One region of the Paenibacillus sp. FSL P2-0136 genome, then DNA from elsewhere that is predicted to be linked to it. Evidence: riboswitches for the same ligand, from Rfam matches in the RefSeq annotation. Region 1 holds a riboswitch; each other region holds the start of a gene.
What was found. Region 1 has a riboswitch for cyclic di-GMP ahead of NYE26_RS00830 (choice-of-anchor A family protein). Riboswitches for the same ligand answer to the same signal wherever they lie in the genome.

Region 2: linked by a shared signal. The riboswitch ahead of NYE26_RS29385 (flagellar assembly protein A) and the one ahead of NYE26_RS00830 (choice-of-anchor A family protein) in region 1 are both predicted to bind cyclic di-GMP.
Region 3: linked by a shared signal. The riboswitch ahead of NYE26_RS19265 (thiamine pyrophosphate-binding protein) and the one ahead of NYE26_RS00830 (choice-of-anchor A family protein) in region 1 are both predicted to bind cyclic di-GMP.

The regions. Positions count from the first base shown of each region.
Region 1 is NZ_CP150244.1:194,314-200,705, forward strand. It holds gene NYE26_RS00805 (sugar phosphate isomerase/epimerase) at 1-200, shown strand, start outside; tRNA gene NYE26_RS00810 (tRNA-Thr) at 289-360, shown strand; gene NYE26_RS00815 (YukJ family protein) at 748-1,494, opposite strand; gene NYE26_RS00820 (ASCH domain-containing protein) at 1,591-2,013, shown strand; gene NYE26_RS00825 (hypothetical protein) at 2,376-2,741, opposite strand; cyclic di-GMP riboswitch class I at 3,491-3,583, shown strand; gene NYE26_RS00830 (choice-of-anchor A family protein) at 3,665-6,392, shown strand, end outside.
Region 2 is NZ_CP150244.1:6,891,101-6,897,492, reverse strand. It holds gene NYE26_RS29385 (flagellar assembly protein A) at 1-1,638, opposite strand, end outside; cyclic di-GMP riboswitch class I at 1,716-1,808, opposite strand; gene NYE26_RS29380 (isochorismatase family cysteine hydrolase) at 2,313-2,996, shown strand; gene NYE26_RS29375 (ABC transporter substrate-binding protein) at 3,022-4,035, shown strand; gene NYE26_RS29370 (ABC transporter ATP-binding protein) at 4,050-4,859, shown strand; gene NYE26_RS29365 (ABC transporter permease) at 4,856-5,608, shown strand; gene NYE26_RS29360 (ring-opening amidohydrolase) at 5,605-6,392, shown strand, end outside.
Region 3 is NZ_CP150244.1:4,512,706-4,519,097, reverse strand. It holds gene NYE26_RS19280 (3-oxoacyl-[acyl-carrier-protein] synthase III C-terminal domain-containing protein) at 1-748, opposite strand, end outside; gene NYE26_RS19275 (hypothetical protein) at 888-1,238, opposite strand; gene NYE26_RS19270 (carboxymuconolactone decarboxylase family protein) at 1,390-1,770, opposite strand; gene NYE26_RS19265 (thiamine pyrophosphate-binding protein) at 1,821-3,464, opposite strand; cyclic di-GMP riboswitch class I at 3,581-3,677, opposite strand; gene NYE26_RS19260 (methyl-accepting chemotaxis protein) at 4,179-5,429, opposite strand; gene NYE26_RS19255 (YafY family protein) at 5,503-6,392, opposite strand, start outside.

The DNA of each region.
Region 1 (6,392 bases):
ACATTAAGGACTTCGGAGCAGACAATGAGGAGACCGATCTCGGAAAGGGAGAGGTCGATTTCCGGAGCGTCTTCGAGATCGCGGAGCAGAGCGGAATTCTCTATTATATTGTGGAGCAAGAGGCATATGAGGTATCTTCTCTTGCAAGCGCTAAGCTCGCGCTGGATTATTTCCGCGGGCTGGGGCTGATGCAGGGCTGATGACACAGCAACCAGCGGAAAAAGGGCTTGCGTTTTCCGCTGGAAGAGTTATAATATTTTGTGTTTGGCAGGACAGCAAAGCCTGTTCGCTGGTGTAGCTCAGGGGTAGAGCAACGCACTCGTAATGCGTAGGCCGGGGGTTCAATTCCCTTCACCAGCATCCTTACAAAGTCGATAGTGGCGCGGGTTTCCGGTTCTGGGGACCGCGTTTTTTTATTGTATAGGAAACTATAGTATCCTGCTGCTGTGGAAAAGGTGAGTGTAAAGTTATTGAAATCGTATACAATTGGCTGGTACAGCGGCATATGGACTAAATGTATGTGAAAAACAGCATACATTATGCTCGCAAGTAGGCGCATGGCCCGATGTATGTGAAAAACAGCATACATTATGCTCTCAAGCAGGCACACGGCCCGAATGTATGTGGAAAACAGCATACATTGTGCTTGCAAGCAGGCACACGGCCCGAATGTATGTGGAAAACAGCATACATTGTGTTTGCGCGCAGGTAATCTCATTCACCCGCAGGGTAATTTTGTTCTTGGCCTTAAGCGTGATTATGACCGCATTCACTAACCGGCTTGGTGGCATCTCCCTGGCCGTTAGTACACCAGGATTGGGACTGGAAGGCCAGGAAGATAGCCACCCATCTGTGCTCATTCTCGAAATGAATAAGGACGCCGCCGTCTTGCCATGTGCCATTTTCACTGGCGTACCCGCCCGCATTGCCTTGGTTCATATGAATATTATGAACGCCCTGCCCAGGGGAGAAGCCGAAGTACTTATCGGGCTTATCCTCTTCGGGTCCCCAAGGCTCGCCGAATACGTACAGGGTTGCATCCTGTTCCTGTGCCTCCTTGAGATAAGAGGTGATTTTGTCATAAAGATTGTTGCGGGGATCGCTGTTTTCGGGTTCATTCCGGTTCGTATTAGGCAGAGCTACCATCTTACTGGGAATCACCAGGTTTCCCCTGATATAATCAAGGGCAAGGCTCCGGTTATGTCCGGTGATCTTCGTGAAGCCGGATTCAAGCGTGAGCCAACGGGCCGTTTCTTCCGCTTTGAAATCTTCGCCCACATAATAAAGCACCTGATTTGCAGTGTCCTCCGGTAAATGTTCCGCTTTTGCGCTTGATCTGATATTGATAGCCACCCTGTACTTTTTATTAATATCACCTTCAACCTCAACCAGTACCTGGACATGATTATTTTTGACACCTAGCTTATATATGGTATCCTCATTGGATAATTTGCATTTTAATACCCCGTACCCTTGATCTAATCCGTTACCCATAGTTCGTCAGTCCCCCTTCTTAGCTATTAATGTTTCCCATAGAAGGTCATAGTAATTCTAAGTAAAAGGTGTTCAACATAGGAGGTAAGCTGCATTATGAAATGCCTAACCATTCGCCAGCCGTGGGCCACGTTAATTGCGCTGGGAGAAAAACAAATCGAAACCCGGACCTGGCGGACCGCCCACCGGGGAGAGTTAGCCATTCATGCCGGGATGCAGGTGAATAAGGCGATCTGCCGGACGGAGCCGTATCAGTCGTTGCTGGCCCGTCACGGCTACACTGCGGACAACCTGCCGACGGGCAAGATCATTGCAGTCAGCCGCATTGCGGATTGCTGTGAGGTGACGCCGGAGCTTTCGCAGCAAGGCTGGCCGGGCGGCAATGAATATGTATTCGGCAATTATGCCGAAGGAAGGTATGCCTGGATGCTGGAGGAGGTTGTTCCGCTGGTACATCCCATACCTGCTAAGGGACGTCTGGGTTTCTGGGAATATCCGGTGCTGGAAGAGGAATTGTGAATTTTTTGACGGCAATGTGAAGAAAAATTGCTCCAGATTGGCTGTCAGCTGGTATAATTGGGATATTCGGCGGGAAATCTTCCTATATATAAGGAGAGTTGTGCTCTGAGGCGGTCTACCGCTGGAGAGGGGCAGAAATGCCGGGAAGGAGCGTATGCATAATAGATGGGAAGCCTTCTAATTGCATGGCTTTGTATGCTTTGTTTGTTTCTTGCGTTCAGGGATCAGGTAAGCCGGAGAATCCTGTACCCGGTAGCTGTGGTGGTGATATGCGGCACATTGGGGTATTGGACGTTGTTAATGTAACCGCATCCCGGTGATCATTTAATGCAGAAGTCTGCCGCTTGCGGCAGGCTTCTTTGTTAGCGCTGCTCCATCTTCTCCATACCCAGATATCTGCGCATATGCAGAGTGGCCTGGGCGGCAATCACATCATCCAGCAGCAGCATCCGTTCGTGATAGCCCCTGCAGACAAATTTGGCTTCAACACCCGTCTCCAACCGCTGCTGCTCATAGACCTTCAGACCACGGGCGCGCATTCCGGCACGGACCTCCCGCAGATCGGCAGAAGCGGCATGAGCGGCCGACTGGATTACCTCCAGATAAGGTGCAGGCGTGCGCAGCTCAGAGGCTATAGCAGAAGCATCGCGCTCGAAGGCGGATAGAATAAGCGGCAGCAAAATATAGGATTTGACCAGCAGGTTATCCTGGCTCTCTGCTCTTTGCATCCTTCTCAACCCCTCAAAGAGAACGTATATTCGCATTGTAACTCATCCTTCAAAAAATAATCAATGGTTTTATAAATTAACTCAAATAATGTGATATATTTCACAAAAAAATAAGATGAATTATTTTATATTAAAATTGAAATATTAAAGATTGATAAATAAATCAGCTCAAAGGAGAATGGCAATGAGTCATGAAGGAAGCCTCCGCCGTGGTTTGGTATTCGGGATCATTCTAAGTGTTCCGCTCTGGGTATCGATGATTGGCTGGGTTCAGCTGTTCGGGTCTGCCTAGGCGACATTTTATTCAAAATATATGAAGTCTATTAGCAGGTGTCGTCCCTATGGGCGGCACTTTTTTTGGAGCTGAGATGCCCAAAAATAGGTAAAATTGCATTGAACAGGAGCAGATAATGAGTAGGGGTGGGCTGAGGGCGATAAAATAGGACGAATGCATCAAATTTTAATGATATAAATTGATAGTATTATAGAAAAGAGAGACAAACGGCTATAGCCAATCCTCTGATTTCTCGACTTTTTTCGTCAGTAGATAAAAAAGAGACTCGCCCCTGAACCCTTATGGTACAAGGGATCAATGAGCAACCATCGTAAAAAATAATTTCAAAAAATATACTGGGAGTGGATTGACAATAGGGTGGGAGAGCGGATAAACTGAAATTAGTACAAAAGTAACAAATGTCATAGACTCAACAATGATCTTACATAAGCAAATCTCAATTGCATACCGAAATCATGTACAAACGCAAACCGTATCGAAAGAACGGGACGCAAAGTCAGGAATCTACTGTCTCTAAAGTTGAGGCTAGGGTCGTCCGGCCGCCGTGAAGCTAACCCTTCGTGGCGGTCTTTTTGTTGTTATAGTCGCGTGACAGATTCATAGAATAGTAACTAGGAGGTGTGGACTATTGAAAAAAGGAGTACGTAAAACAGCCGCCATCATTATGGCGGGCCTATTGACCGTATCCAGTGCTTTTACGTGGGGTACGGATGTCAAAGCAGCTTCAGGGGTGCCGTATACGCCAACACCGGTTTTGGGGGTCGCAGGGAATTTTAATGCTTTTATCCTCGGGGATTTTAAACAAGCCAATGATCAGATTGAAGGCCGCCTGGCAGCGGCGGGGGACATTACCCTCTCCGGAGGTTACGGAGTAGCTAGGGCATACAGGGATGCTTCGCCGACGGATGTACTTGTGGCCGGTAAGAATTTTGTACATTTAGGCAGTGGAGAGATCTATGGAAATGTGGTATTTGGGGATAGCTTTACAGCCAATGAGCCTGGTGTCAACATCAAAGGCGGGAAGAAAAATGCCAGCCCGATTGATTTTGCAGCCGAGCAGCAAGCTCTGATCTCCCGTTCCACAGAGTATGGGGCCTTGGCTGACACGAATGAGATCGGCAATAACAATTATGGACAGCTCAAGATAAGTGCACCGGATCGTTTCAATGTAGTTCATTTGGATGCCTCGACACTGGCGAAGACCAACTATATCGAATTCAACATTGCACAGAACGCTACGCTGATTATTAATATAAGCGGGTCTACAGTCAATGTGCCGAGCTTTGCAATGAATAACGGCAGAGCCAGTCAGGTATTGTTCAACTTTTACGAAGCTTCTGAGGTGAATATCGCTTATACCTCATTCTTCGGGACGATCCTCGCACCTAGAGCGGATGTTCATTATGCCGGAGCAGAGTTGTACGGGACTCTGATTGCAAAATCTTTTAGCGGCGGGGTAGAGATGCACCTGGGATTGTACGAGGGAGAGGGGCCGCCGCCGAGTCCGACGCCGACCGCAACGCCGACACCTAGTCCATCACCGACACCAACGCCGACAGTGAAACCAACACCGACGGTAACGCCAACACCGACTGTGAAACCAACACCAACGGTAACGCCTACACCTACAGTGAAGCCAACGCCGACGGTAACGCCTGCACCTACAGTGAAGCCAACACCGACGGTAACGCCGACTCCAACTGTGAAGCCAACACCGACCATAAAACCGTCACCTACACCTGTGTGCACTCCAACTCCAAAGCCAACGCCGACTGTAAAGCCGACACCAACGCCGACCGTGAAGCCGACACCAACGCCAACGGTGAAGCCGACGCCAACGCCAACTGTGAAGCCGACACCAACGCCGACCGTGAAGCCAACACCAACGCCGACCGTGAAGCCAACACCAACACCGACTGTGAAGCCGACGCCAACACCGACTGTGAAGCCGACGCCAACGCCAACCGTGAAGCCGACACCAACGCCGACTGTGAAGCCGACGCCAACGCCGACTGTGAAGCCGACGCCAACGCCGACCGTGAAGCCGACGCCAACACCAACTGTGAAGCCAACACCGACGCCAACCGTGAAGCCGACACCAACGCCGACCGTGAAGCCGACACCAACACCAACTGTGAAGCCAACACCGACGCCAACCGTGAAGCCGACACCAACGCCGACCGTGAAGCCGACACCAACACCAACTGTGAAGCCGACGCCAACGCCAACAGCTGTACCGACACCAACGCCAACAGCTGGACCGACACCAACACCGACGGCAGAACCAACACCAACGCCAACAGCGGGACCGACACCAACGCCAACGGCAGAGCCGACACCAACACCAACGGCAGTACCGACACCAACACCGACGGTAGAACCAACACCAACGCCAACGGCAGAACCGACACCGACGCCAACAGCGGGACCGACACCAACACCAACGGCAGTACCGACACCAACGCCAACGGCAGTACCGACACCGACGCCAACAGCGGGACCGACACCAACGCCAACGGCAGAGCCGACACCAACGCCAACGGCAGAACCGACACCAACGCCAACGGCAGAGCCGACACCAACACCAACGTCAGTACCGACACCAACGCCGACGGTAGAACCAACACCGACACCAACACCAACGGCAGAGCCGACACCAACGCCAACGGCGGTACCGACACCAACGCCAACGGCAGAGCCGACACCAACGCCAACAGCTGAGCCAACATCGACGCCAACGGCAGAGCCAACACCAACGCCAACGGCAGAGCCAACACCAACACCGACGGTAGAGCCAACACCAACGCCAACAGCTGAGCCAACACCAACGCCAACGGTAGAACCAACACCAACGCCAACGGCAGAACCGACATCAACGCCAACAGCTGAGCCAACACCAACGCCAACGGCAGAGCCAACACCAACACCGACGGTAGAACCAACACCAACACCGACGGTAGAACCAACACCGACACCAACGGTAGAGCCGACACCAACGCCAACGGTAGAACCAACGCCAACACCGACACCAACGGTAGAGCCGACGCCAACACCAACGCCAACACCAACACCGACGCCAACGCCAACACCGACACCGACGGCAACGCCAACACCAACACCGACGGTAGAGCCGACACCAACGCCGACACCAGAACCAACACCAGTAACAACACCAGCGCCAACATCGCCGCCGTTCAGTTTCCCTCCAGTGCCTACGCCGACTCCGATTATCGGATTTATCGTGAGCAATGATGTGGTTGTGAATGATGATCCGCTGCCGCTTGGACCTGTAGCAACTCCAATAGCTACAACAGTGCCGACGCCGACACCGGCTGTTGCGGTTGCGCAAATAGCAG
Region 2 (6,392 bases), 970 kb from region 1:
ACGCACAAGCAGCTTGCCGCCGGACTCCAGGCGGCTGTCCTGTGACCGGGCGAGATTAATCACCGCATGCTCCTCCTGGAGCAGCTCAATCTCCTCACCCAGCTTAAGCAGCAGCCTGGAGAAGCGGCTTAGGACACTGTCCGTGATGTACCCGGTGAATTGTCCCGGATGGGCGAATACCTCAAGCATCTGCCAGAGCTGGTCCGTGCCGGAGCCGAACGCCCCGTTCATACGGCTTAGCGCAGCCTGAAGATCACGGATCAGGCTGCCCAAGTGGCTGTATTTATCCTCCAGCAGCAGCATGACTACCAGGCCGTAATTCACGGATTGCTGGCGGGATTCCACATTCTTGGCCAGCTGGCGCGCCGCCTCAAGCAGTCCGTCCGTCTCTGTCCGCAGCAGGCTTGCGAGGCTGTGCAGACGATGCTGCATTACCCCGGCGTGCCCGGCGTACAGGCCGCTGCCGGTGACCTGGCCGCTAACGTAAATACTGCCGGTGGCTATAATTGTAGATTTGCGGATATCGCCATAGACGTACACATTCCCAAGGGCTTCAATTCGTACAGGTCCTTCCAGATCTCCCGGTACAATGATGTCACCTGCGAACATAACATCGCCCGCAGGATCTGTCATCTCTCTGGCCAGAAGACTGACCGGAGGGAAGTCACATATCCGGACGCTGCCGCTTCCTCCGCAGATACGGGGCCTGCCGGTGTGCCGGGCTACGATATTACCACAGGGAAGGAGCTTGGCATGATTACCGGCAGCAAAGTAGATATCCTGTGGCGGGGGAGGGGGCAGGACCCTTCCGTCTGTGTCGAGGCCGGGAATGCCTTCTTCCGGCGGCAGCTTGCGGGCGAAGACTTCGCCTGCAAAGGCAAAGGGGGCTCCCGGGAAACGGAGATACTCCAAGGGTTCCGCAGGCTTCTGACCCCGGGCTCCCTGTCCCTGAAGCATCCGGTTCCCCTCCAGTGTATGCTCAGGCAGCAGGAATTCCAGCCGGGCTTCCTTGCCGGGCAGCGGGGCTCTGCCTTCAGCGATGCATACGGGAAGATATGTAGGGTTCGTAAGCTCCGCGTACAGGGCGGGAATGTTCAGGTTGCGCAGAATAAAACGGTTGTCCAGTGAGGCGATAATCTGTTCTATGGTGAGCGTGGACAGCAGCATCGCCGGATTGGGCTGGGCACGGACGACCGCTTCGAAGGCGGCGGGGCAGTTGACCAGATTCCAGGCGTACTTCTCTGCACGGTATAAAGTGAAGTGGACCTTGAGCTTGTCAGGCGATACGGTAATTTCATATTGGGGCTTCTCACAGATCTCCCAAGTGATATAATCCGCCCTGGTCACCTCGGTTGGCTCTGTAACGGTCTTCCAGTTGATCTTCAGGACAACAGGGTGGACCGCAGAAATGCGGGCGGGAGCACCTCCGGGGAGCGGGGGAGTAATGAATATCTGGTTGTCCTGCACGAGGATAATTCCATTCTTATCTCCAGTTGTCCCGTCAGAAGCTCGGCCCTCCACAGAGAATGAATCCAGGAGACCTTTACGTTCGAGCATCAGGGACTCTACGAATTCATATCGGCTTGGTTCGATATCCTGCTGCGGCATGGTTGTAACCTCACTTTTTCGTATGATCAATGGCAATTCGTACAGAAAAAGAACATCATCAAGCCTGGGAGGCTTTCCCTCCTGAATAGCTGGCTTAAGTGGTCTCTATTGGCAGCCTGGCAACCGTAAACGCAGATTCCGGCGTTCTTAGGCCCATAGCTTTGCGTCCTGCCCTTTCGGGGAGTTTGCCTTTAGAAATAGATCAATGATATACATCCTGTAGAGGTGGGAGTTATGGTCGACTGTAATCGACAAAAAGAGTCATAAATAGTTCTTACGCGTCATTAACTTCTGCAAACAAGCTTAATTCTAGTACTTAAAGAGCTATTTTTCAACTATATTATGCCTATTTATCAAAAAACTCGAAATATGCAGCTCTATTTCGACAAAAAAACTGGTTTCCCAGCGCTTACAGCTTATGGAAGAGTCAGGGGGAGGAAAGTATGAGCATTCAACTGTTGGGACACCCTGGGCTTGGTAAGACTCGGAGTGTTCTTTTTTGATAAGCAGTTTTGCGGGTGTTAATGTTATGTATATGTTAACTATGTAAATAAACACAAACATTCAGTGTATTATTTCGTAATAAAACCGAAGACATCGCAAATTCATTGTAATATAATCTAACTCATATCAAGGAAACGCGAATTAATGTTAACTAATATAACATTAATGGAGATAGCGACATCAGGAGAGGAGCATAAACCATGCAGATTGCAGCAACACCTTACATCTGGCCTTATGACGGGGCTGTGGACCCGGCGAAGACAGCGCTGATGATTATCGACATGCAGACGGATTTTTGCGGCAAGGGCGGTTACGTCGAGAGAATGGGTTATGACCTCTCATTAACAGCGAGGGCGATCCAGCCCATTCAGCGGCTGCTGGCCCGTATCCGGGACATCGAAGGCTTCACCGTGATCCATACCCGCGAGGGACATAAGCCGGATCTGTCGGATCTGCCGGCGAACAAGCAGTGGCGCAGCCGCCAGATCGGAGCCGAGATCGGCTCCGAAGGACCGGCGGGACGAATCCTCGTGCGGGGGGAGCGCGGCTGGCAGATCATTGAGGAGCTGGCGCCTGCCCACGGAGAGTACATTATAGACAAGCCGGGCAAAGGGAGCTTTTACGCAACAGACCTGGACCTGATCCTGAAGAATAAAGGAATTACCCATCTGATTCTGACCGGTATTACTACCGATGTCTGTGTACACACCACGATGAGGGAAGCCAATGACCGCGGGTACGAGTGTCTGATCCTTGCAGATTGTACAGGAGCAACGGATGAAGCGAATCACCTGGCGGCGCTGAGTATGGTTCAAATGCAGGGCGGGGTGTTCGGCAGTGTAAGTGATTCACAAGCGGTGCTGAAGGCGCTGGAGCAATACTAAATCATTCATAAACGGGGGAATAACCATGTGGAACAAGTCCAGAACGAAAGCGCTGATGCTGTTAACCTCGCTAATGCTGCTCCTGACCGCCTGCGGTAACAATACGGAAGCCGGGAAGGCTGAAGGTCAGGGAGCGGAAGGCTCGGGCGAGCTGAAAAAGGTGGTGCTCCGGCTGAAGTGGATTCACCAGGCGCAGTTTGCCGGCTTTTATACCGCGGTGGAAAAAGGCTTCTATAAAGAAGCGGGGCTGGATGTTGAGATCCGCCCGGGGGGCTCGGATTTCCCGGCTGTGCAGATGGTAGCTTCCGGCAGTGAGGAGTTCGGAGTTACCGGTGCCGACCAGATCGTCATCGCCAGAGAGAAAGGCGTCCCGGTCAAAGCGTTGTCCGCGATCTACCGCAAAACCCCGTTCGTCATGTTCACGCTCAAAGAGTCCGGGATCAAGACGATGGAGGATCTGGTCGGGCAAAAGGTAGGCATTAAGCTGGGCGGCAATGAAGAGCTGACCTTCCGGGCCATGGAGAAAAGCGCGGGTATCGACCCTTCGCAAATCGAAGAGATGCCGGTCAAATATGATCTGAGTCCGCTGTTAACCGGTCAGGTCAAGGCTTGGCCCGGATATGTCATTAATGAAGTGCTGGCTGTAGAGGAGCAGGGCAAGGAAGTGAATATTATCGACCCGAACGACTACGGCATCAATTTCTATGCCGATACCTTGTTCACTACGGAGTCTATCATCAAGAAGGACCCGGAGATGGTCACAAGCTTCGTGCAGGCGTCTATGCAGGGCTGGGATTATGCAGTGAAGCATCCGGAGGAGGCAGCCGAATTTGGTCTGAAGTATGGCGAGAAGCTGGATCTGAAGCATGAGGTCAATATGATGAAGGCCAGCATTCCGCTGCTTGATCCGGAGAAGCTCCCGCTGGGCTCAATGGACGAGGCATCTTGGGAGACATTGCAGAAGAATCTGGTCGAGCTGGGATTTGTGAAAAAGGAACAGGACATCGGCGGATTGTTCACCAACGAGTTTTTGAAATAAGGAGGGGACCGACAATGACAACAGCGATCAAAGAACAGTTGGATGCTGCCGCCGCGCAGCATCCCGGTACCCGGGAAACCATGCTCTCCCTGCGCAATTGCTCTCTGTCCTTCGGCAACGTGCCTGTGCTGAATCAGGTCAGTCTTGATGTATACCGCAATGAGTTCATTTCGATCCTCGGACCGAGCGGCTGCGGGAAATCCACGACACTGCGGCTGATGCTGCGGCTGTTAAGCCCGGAGACCGGTGGAGAGGTGGCGTATGCTTCACCTGATCTGTCCCTGGGCATGGTCTTTCAGAAGCCGGTCCTGATGCCGTGGCTCAGCGCGTTACAGAATGTCATGCTGCCGCTGGAGCTGGGCGAGAAGAAGAAGTTCAGCAAAGCCGAGGCACGTGAAAAAGCAGAAAGTGCACTGCGCCTGGTCGGCCTCCAGGATTATCTGAACCACTTCCCGCATCAGCTCAGCGGCGGGATGCAGCAGCGGGCAGCGATTGCCCGGGCGCTGGCGGCCGATCCGACGGTGCTGCTGATGGATGAGCCGTTCGGCGCGCTGGATGAGCTGACGCGTGAGAAGCTTAATTTCGAGCTGCTGCGGCTGTGGGAGAGCCCGGAGACCAGTCTAAGCAGCATTGTGATGGTCACCCATTCGATCCATGAATCCGCGCTGCTGTCGGACCGGGTCGTGATGATGTCTCCCCGGCCTGCCGGTGTGACGGATATCATTCCGGTGACGCTGCCCTCCCCGCGTGAGGCGGGCATGGAGGAGCTGCCGGAATTCCACCGGATTGTCAAGGAACTGAGAAAGCGGGTGAAGCATCTATGACGGTCAAAATCAAAGACACCCTGTACCCGGTCACGTTTGCGCTCGGCTTCCTGCTGCTGTGGGAGCTGGCTGTACGTCTCCTGTCGGTTCCTATGTATCTGCTGCCTGCGCCTACGCAGGTAGTCTCGGCTATTAATGGCTCGCTCTGGTCGCATACACTGGTTACGCTGGGCGAAGCCCTGACCGGGTTCATTCTCGCCAATATCCTCGGCCTGGCTACTGCAGTGATTTTTGTGCATTCCAAGCCAATGGAGAAGGGAATGTTCCCGCTGGCCATCGCCCTTAAGACTACGCCGCTGGTGGCGCTGGCCCCGCTGCTGGTCGTTTGGCTGGGGACCGGGTATACCTCGAAGGTAATCGCTTCGATGCTGATCTGTTTTTTCCCGATTCTGGTGAACAGCGTCAAGGGTCTTAAGGCGATTGAATACGAAGCCTGGGAGCTGTTCTCCACCTATAAAGGGACGAAGAGCGAAATCTTTTGGAAGCTGCGCTTGCCGACGAGTCTGCCTTATATCTTCTCTGCCCTCAAAATCTCCACCTCGCTCGCCATAGTCGGTGCCATAGTCGGCGAATTTGTCGGAGCCAATAAGGGACTCGGTTATGTAGTGCTTGTCTCTTCCTATCATATGGATACGCCGGTGATGTTCTCGGCCATTATTGCTTCGGCGCTGTGCGGCCTGCTGCTGTTCTGGTGTATCGGGCTGCTGGAGAAACGGGTTATTTTCTGGACAAGGAGCGATGATCTATGATGAACTGCTCGGTCATTCGAATCCCGGCAGGCGCGCCGCATGATATGTCGGGATTAAGCGCAGCGGTGGAAGCAGGCTTGTTCCGGCCGGAGGAAGTGGTCGCGGTGCTGGGGAAGACGGAGGGAAACGGCTGTGTGAATGATTTTACACGGGGTTATGCTGTGATGGCCTTGAAAGGATTCTTTGCTGAAGCGGCAAAAGGAGGAGCTGACGACATCTCTTATGTGATGTCCGGCGGTACGGAAGGGGTACTCAGTCCGCACTTCACGGTTATCAGCCGCAGCGGGCAGAAGGAGCCGGGTGTGGTCACTGATGGCCTGAAGTCACTCGCCATTGGAGTCGCCAGAACCCGGAGCTTCCGGCCGGAGGAACTGGGACGGCTCCCTCAGGTGGACGCCGTGGCGGATGCCGTGGCCCGTGCGGTCATGGATGCGGGCATTACCTCACCGGGGGATGTGCATTTTGTACAGATCAAATGTCCGCTGCTTACCGCTGAGCAGATCTATGAGGCACACAGCCGTGAGGGTTCGCTCGTCACAGAGGATACTTATAAATCGATGGGCTATTCCAGAGGAGCTTCTGCACTGGGTGCCGGGGTAGCGCTGGGTGAGGTGGATCGTGCGGCCTTACAGGAAGAAGAGATCTGCACGGACTGGACTCAATTCAGCGCGGTAGCCTCCACTTCGGCGGGCAGTGAGCTGTCCTGCTGCGAAGTGATTGTGTTCGGGAACTCACTGTCTGCGGACGGCCCGTACCACATCGACCATGCCGTGATGCAGGATGC
Region 3 (6,392 bases), 3.3 Mb from region 1:
ATTCAGGGGCAATCCCGTTGTTGCTCAGCAGAGTGTTGATTGATTCGGAAGCGGCATCCACACAGATGGAATCATCGAATGGAATGAACTTCACATTGAACTCTCCTGCAGCAACACCGGTGCGTCCGAGCTTAGCCAGGCCTTCTGCCGGGAACAGAGAGTTGCCGTACACACAGGTGTCTGTCTGATAGATAGAGTCAATGAAACCGACCGAATGCTCATCGCGCTCCAGAATGACAGCGGCAGCGGCATCACCGAAGTTCGCGTAATATACCGGATCATTTTTGTCCGCATGAGGTGCCACGTAATCGGAGCCGATGACCAGGGCGCGGCGGATTCTCGGGTTCGCCATCATCTGGCGGCTGACCTGCTCAACCGAGGCGGTCATTCCGGCACAGTTGGCATTGCTGTCAATACAGATGGTATGCGAAGCCCCGTTAATCAGTCGGTGAATCATCAATGAGTTCGTAGGAAATATATATTCAGGGGTCTGGCTTGCATAAGCGATCAGGTCAATGTCAGGGCCGGTAAGACCGGTTTTCTCCAGAACATTACTTGCGGCTTCAAAAGCCATTGTCAGGGAATTCTCATCCGGGCTGTCGATGCTGTAGCGGTTTTCACGGCCCAGAGTAGCCAGCAGTCCACGGATATCAATACCTTTGTCATCAAAATGCTGAATGAAGAAGTCATTGCCGATTCTTTTGTCTGGATGGTAGATATCAATGTCCTTAATGCGAATCCCCGCCATAGTACAGACCTCCTAAAGTTTTGTTAGCTATACTTCTCACAAATCTGCTTCTTACAAAACTCTCTTCCAGCATTAGCAGCCGGTTTAATGAATGAACATGTGCGTTTCAAGCGGCTGATTTAGGTTTAAATTGTATTTATTAAGCTTGTACGGTTGAAGTGATCTCCAGATTCTCAAGTCCTGCTTTGCGGCCCAGGCGTGCCAGCTGCATTTTGAGGATCGGGTTATTTTCCAGGGTAAGACTCACTTTCTGGAAGCCGTCAGCCTTGAACATGATGAAGCAGCCTTCAAGCAGCGGTACAACATCAGGAGCGGTTACATTCAGCTTGCGGCAGTCGATCTCTAGTGCATATTCAGCAGGGCTGATCGGGTTAATAGTCTGCTGGTAAGCCTGTATAGATTTGAGCCCGTCCTCGTTAGAGAAGGTTCCCTCCAGCTCAATATTGATTACTTTCTTCGCAGTATCTGTCTTCAAAATAAATTGTCCCATGTTGATCTCTCCCTAAGTGTAATTTCCAATACCTCCAAAACGTTATTCCTGCGACTCTATTCGACAAAACCGCAATTCGATTTGGGATATTTTGCCTTCATTATAACCAGATCATACTGAAACGTGCAATCAAAAGTCGAAATTTGTAGATTTATGAAGATTTTTCTTTGATCTCCTCCAGGGTATCCAGCAGCACATTAAAGGCCGAAATCACCCGGGGGGCACCGACGCAAGGGGTCAGATGCAGCAGCACGCCCTTGATCTGCTCGACGGTCATGCCAACGCGGAGCGCCATTACATAATGAACCCCCAGCTGTTCATATTGTCCCATCGTAATCAGCGACGAGATCACCGCGATCTCCTTCCAGTCAGAGCCAATCGTGGTCCGCTGAAAAATATCGCCATAGGCATTGCCCATGATATATTCGGCTAATTCCGGAAAATGCTCTTTGATCGGAGCCAGGGCCTTGGCCCCATAATCTCCTGAGAGATCAGTGAAATGATCGAGTCCGCTGTTCATGTTCTTGTTCACGATATGTCCTCCTGATAGTAGGTTAGAAAAGGTGTGCGGATACGGCTTCCTTACGTAAGATCCAGAGTGCGGTGGGCCGTAGGAGGCATTTCATCACGGTCAGTCAGCAGCTCAATGACAACAGCCTTGTTAAGTGCCACAGCTTCGCGGATTGCGGCAGCGAACTCCTCCTGCGTCTCACAGCGGAAGCCGGCTGCACCCAGCGATTCGGCGAATTTCACGGCATCCATCGGAACCTCGAAGATCGTACCGTCAATCCGGCCGGTCGTTTTCTCCATACCCTTAAGCGCCATATCCAGCTGCTTATTGTTCACCACAATGAAAATCACCGGAATGTCCTTGCAAACGGCTGTGTTTATTTCAGTTCCGAGCATCATAAAACAGCCGTCACCGGTAATGCAGAAGACAGTCTCTCCGGGAGAAGCCGTCTTGGCACCGATCGCCATGCCAATTGAATTGCCCATGCAAGCAAAGTAGGCATCGAATATGAAGCTGCCGGGCCTGCGGACATTGAACCATTTCACAGCATTGAACCCGTGGCTGCCGTCATCTACAAACACGCTGCTGTTGTAAGGAATCAGGTCGCTCATCGTGCTCATTACCGAAGCCAGAGAGAGCCCCGCCAGCACGGGCAACTCGTCATTGTAAGCATTGGAGATTGTGATTTCATGCTTGGTGACCGTAGAGGGGTCCAGCTTCTGAAGATACAGTGCCAGGTTGTCCCTTAAGTCCCCGCCGACAGCGATGGTGGATGAGGACAGTATTTTGCCGACAAAGGTTGGATCTACATCGAACTGGATCAGCTGCGGCGGATGATTCTCCGGCTTCAGGTTGCAGATGGTCATGTCGCTCAGGCGGGAGCCCAGAACAATGAACAGGTCGCTGTTGTTCAGCAATTCATCGCCGTGCGAGGAGCCGCCAACGCCGACAGGACCGTGGTAGAGCGGGTGATCATAAGCTATTGCACCTTTGCCGCCTGGAGAGGTGACTACAGGAATGTTGAAGGTTTCGGCCAGCTGAACCAGTTCCTGATGGGCACCTGAGCGGTTGACGCCTTTACCGGCAATGATCAGGGGCCTAGCGGATTGATTAATCGCCGAGATGACCCGGTCATAGTTCTGATAACTGACTAGTCCCTCGCGTTCCGGCAGAACAATCCGGCATTCCGCGAGCCGCTCTGTCTGCACATCAAACGGAATGCAGAGATGGACCGGACCTTTTTGGTCACCCAGGGCGATGGATAGGGCATGGTTGAAAATCGTGCTGAAGTGATCGCCGCGTTCAACGAGCTTGCTGAAGAGGGTGGCCGGCCGGAACATATCCGCCAAATCAGCCAGGTAGGAAGTGGAATCCTGACATTGGGGAATGCCCAGCTCCTTGATGGACTGATGTCCGGTGATGAAGAGGACGGGAAGATTATTGGCCTTGGCATGCGCTGCTGCGGTGAGCAGATTCGTTCCCCCAGGACCGGAGGTGCCGAAGGCTACCCCGAGACTGCCGGTCTTCAGAGCATAACCGCCGGCGGCGAAGCCGGAGCTGGATTCGTGCCGGCCGGGGATGAACTCTATACCGTAGTCAACCATTTTCAAAGCGATGGGGCAAATAGACTTGCCTATGATTCCAAAAGAATGAGTGACTCCCAGATTGTGTAATGCTTCCGCCATATAATCTGCAACTGTCTTCAGAACATCCACCCCGCAAGTTGTTATTTGTATACGTCAGCAATAGAAAACCTGTACTCACCATTGGAGCACAGGTCTGTTGCACGAATCACCATAATCAAACGCGAAACCTAAGGCGTTCACAGTTTTTCAGCAACCTGGCTGTCATGATCCCACTTCAGAAATGAGACTGTAGATCCATGGCTTTGCGTCATTCCCTTTCGGTGAATTTTGCCGGTATGCGGTTATAAATGAATTTGTGGAGAATTTTCCTTTACAATATATTCCTTGCTCCGCTTTTGTCAATAACCCCTGTGAGAAGAAACTCGGAATTTGACGAATATTCAGGAGTGGAAATGGCTAAATATTTGGATTTTCAAACTTTTGAAAATGGTTGTCCCTGGAAGACTAAAGTCTTAAAATGCAAATGGCCGTTTAGGTTGATTAATGTGGGAAGTGAGCACAAAGCCTCATTACATTCCTGATTTACTGCAAAACATTAAGAATTCACTAGATATACAGCATTACAAATTTCGGTGATAGGACTTAAGTAATAGTGATGTAAGATGTTAGCTTATAGACAAGCTATGACAATAGAACGACTATAGTAAAGAAGTGCAAAGCACGGTTTTTACCCTTATGCACAATTTCAACAATTTGTGAATATTACATAACAATCTTTGTTTTGCCCAAAAAAAGAGACACCTCCCGCAGAAAATTCCGCAGGCGTGTCTCTTTGTGCTGAGGTTAAAATTTGAAAATATGAATCGTTTTTTGCAGGTTGAAGACCGCGGAGGTCATCTTCTCTGTCTCCTCAGCTACGGATTGAAGAGCATGAATCTGTTCGTTCATCGCTGCGGATACCTCTTCCGTCCCTGCGGCGGTCTCCTGGGTGATGGCTGAGATATTCTCGATCGCCCCGGAGATCTTGAGCGCGCTCTCCAGCATAAGGTCACTCTCTGCGGAAAAGGAGGCAATCTGCTCGGTTATGTATTGGACACTATGCACAATTTGAGCAAAAATGTTGGCTGTCTCCGTAATCATCTCATTCTGCACCTGGACTACCTCTTCATTGATGGCGATGTTATCGATAGCCTGCTTGATATCCGCTTCGATGCTGCGTACCAGACCGAACACCTCTTTGGTTGAAGCGGTGGATTCCTCAGCCAGCTTGCGCACCTCCTGGGCAACAACGGCGAACCCGCGGCCATGCTCGCCTGCACGGGCAGCTTCAATAGAAGCATTGAGCGACAGCAGGTTGGTCTGTTCAGCAATTTCGGTAATCGTCTTGGTAATCATCGTAATGCCTCGTGCGTTATGCGATAGGGCTTCGATAGTATCCGCCACCTTCTGGGTAGCCTGGATGTTCTTGCGCATGCCTTCGGCTTGGGTATCCACCGATTGCCGTCCCTGTTCTACCAATTCCAGCGTATGTACAGACCTTTTATTCATTTCCTTGGTGGAATTCGTATAATTGGAGACTTTGATTTCGATATCCTTGATCGATTCGGTCATATCAGCGATATCCACCGAGATTTCGTTAGCACCGAGGGCCAGTTCATTGGAGGAGGAAGCCACCTGCGCCATGACAAACTTCAGGTTCTGATTCTTGTCTTCAATCCCGCGGCTGGCGTCCATAACCTGACGGGTAATCTGTGAGGCATCGGTGAGGATTTTTTTGAGCTTGTCAATCATGGTATTGAAGGAGCGGCTGATGTCGCCCATGGAGCCATTCTCATCGGCACGGCTGGTGAAGTCGCCTTTGGCAATCGTGTGCGTCACATTGGAGATATCCTCAAATGAAGATGTAAGCGTTCTCTCAATGAAGCGCGCAAGCGGGTAAGTCAGCGCTGCCAGGACGGCGACAAGAATAATACCGATGAGCAGCCTGTCCATGAGGATTAGCGTGATTAAGACAGGGACAGCGAATAAAGCGGCAACCAGGTAACATCCGGTGACGATTTTTTGTTTCAACGGCAGCTTGTTCATCCAGTCCATAATGTAAAGTCCCCCTATAAATAATAATGTGTATTGTAATATTATAGGGGATACTAGTGCATTTGGTCTATTATTAAAAATCGTATAATGCTGCCGCTTCACGCAGAGCCGCAGCAACCGTATCCGCAAGCTCAGGCGGTGCCGTCACCTTGATACCCTGACCCAGGGACAGGATGATCCGGCACGCAGACTCAGGCGTGTTGAACTCGGCCTCGGCCCTGATCCAGCCCGGGGCCTCAGCAGGCTGCTGGTGCAACAGGGCGACGTATCGCTCCTTCTGCAGCTCCTTCATCGTTTGCTCTCTTACAAGAAGGCTGGAGGGGTACCTGGGCAAGGCAGACTTGAATGCGGCGGTGGAGGTCTCCCAGTACTCAGACAGGTGGAAATCCTCCGGCTGCTCAAAAGACTCATCTGTGACTTTGGCCTCAGTAATTCTGGAGACCCTGTAGGTCCGCAGCTCGCTGTCATGCCCTGCGACCAAGTACCAGACGCCGCGCTTGACTACCAGCCCCAGCGGTGCAACCAGCCGCTCGGCGGCGTCCTCGCCGCGCAGATAGGTGATGCTCACCTTGCGGTTCTCCCATAAGGCTCCCTGCAAAGCGGATAGGCAGGGATAGGTCTCCCCGGAGGGATGCCACCCGGCTCCGTCGATGTGAATCCGCTGGCTGAGGAAGCTGAAGGGGGTGACTGGCTGCCGGTTAGCGACGGCCTGCAGCTTGCGGGCGGCCGAGGAGAACTCCTCCTGAATGCCCAGAGCGTGCAGAATCGCCGGATCAGCGGGCACCAGCAGCGCGGCAATCTCCTTGGTGTTCATTCCGGTCAGGGAATTCCGGTAGCCTTCAGCCAGCTTCCAGCCGCCTTCCCGGCCGCGCTCCGCCAGCACGGGGATGCCGGAGAAGCTTAGTGCCTCCATATCCCGGAAGATTGTACGTTCGGATACCTCCAGCGTTTGCGCCAGCTCTT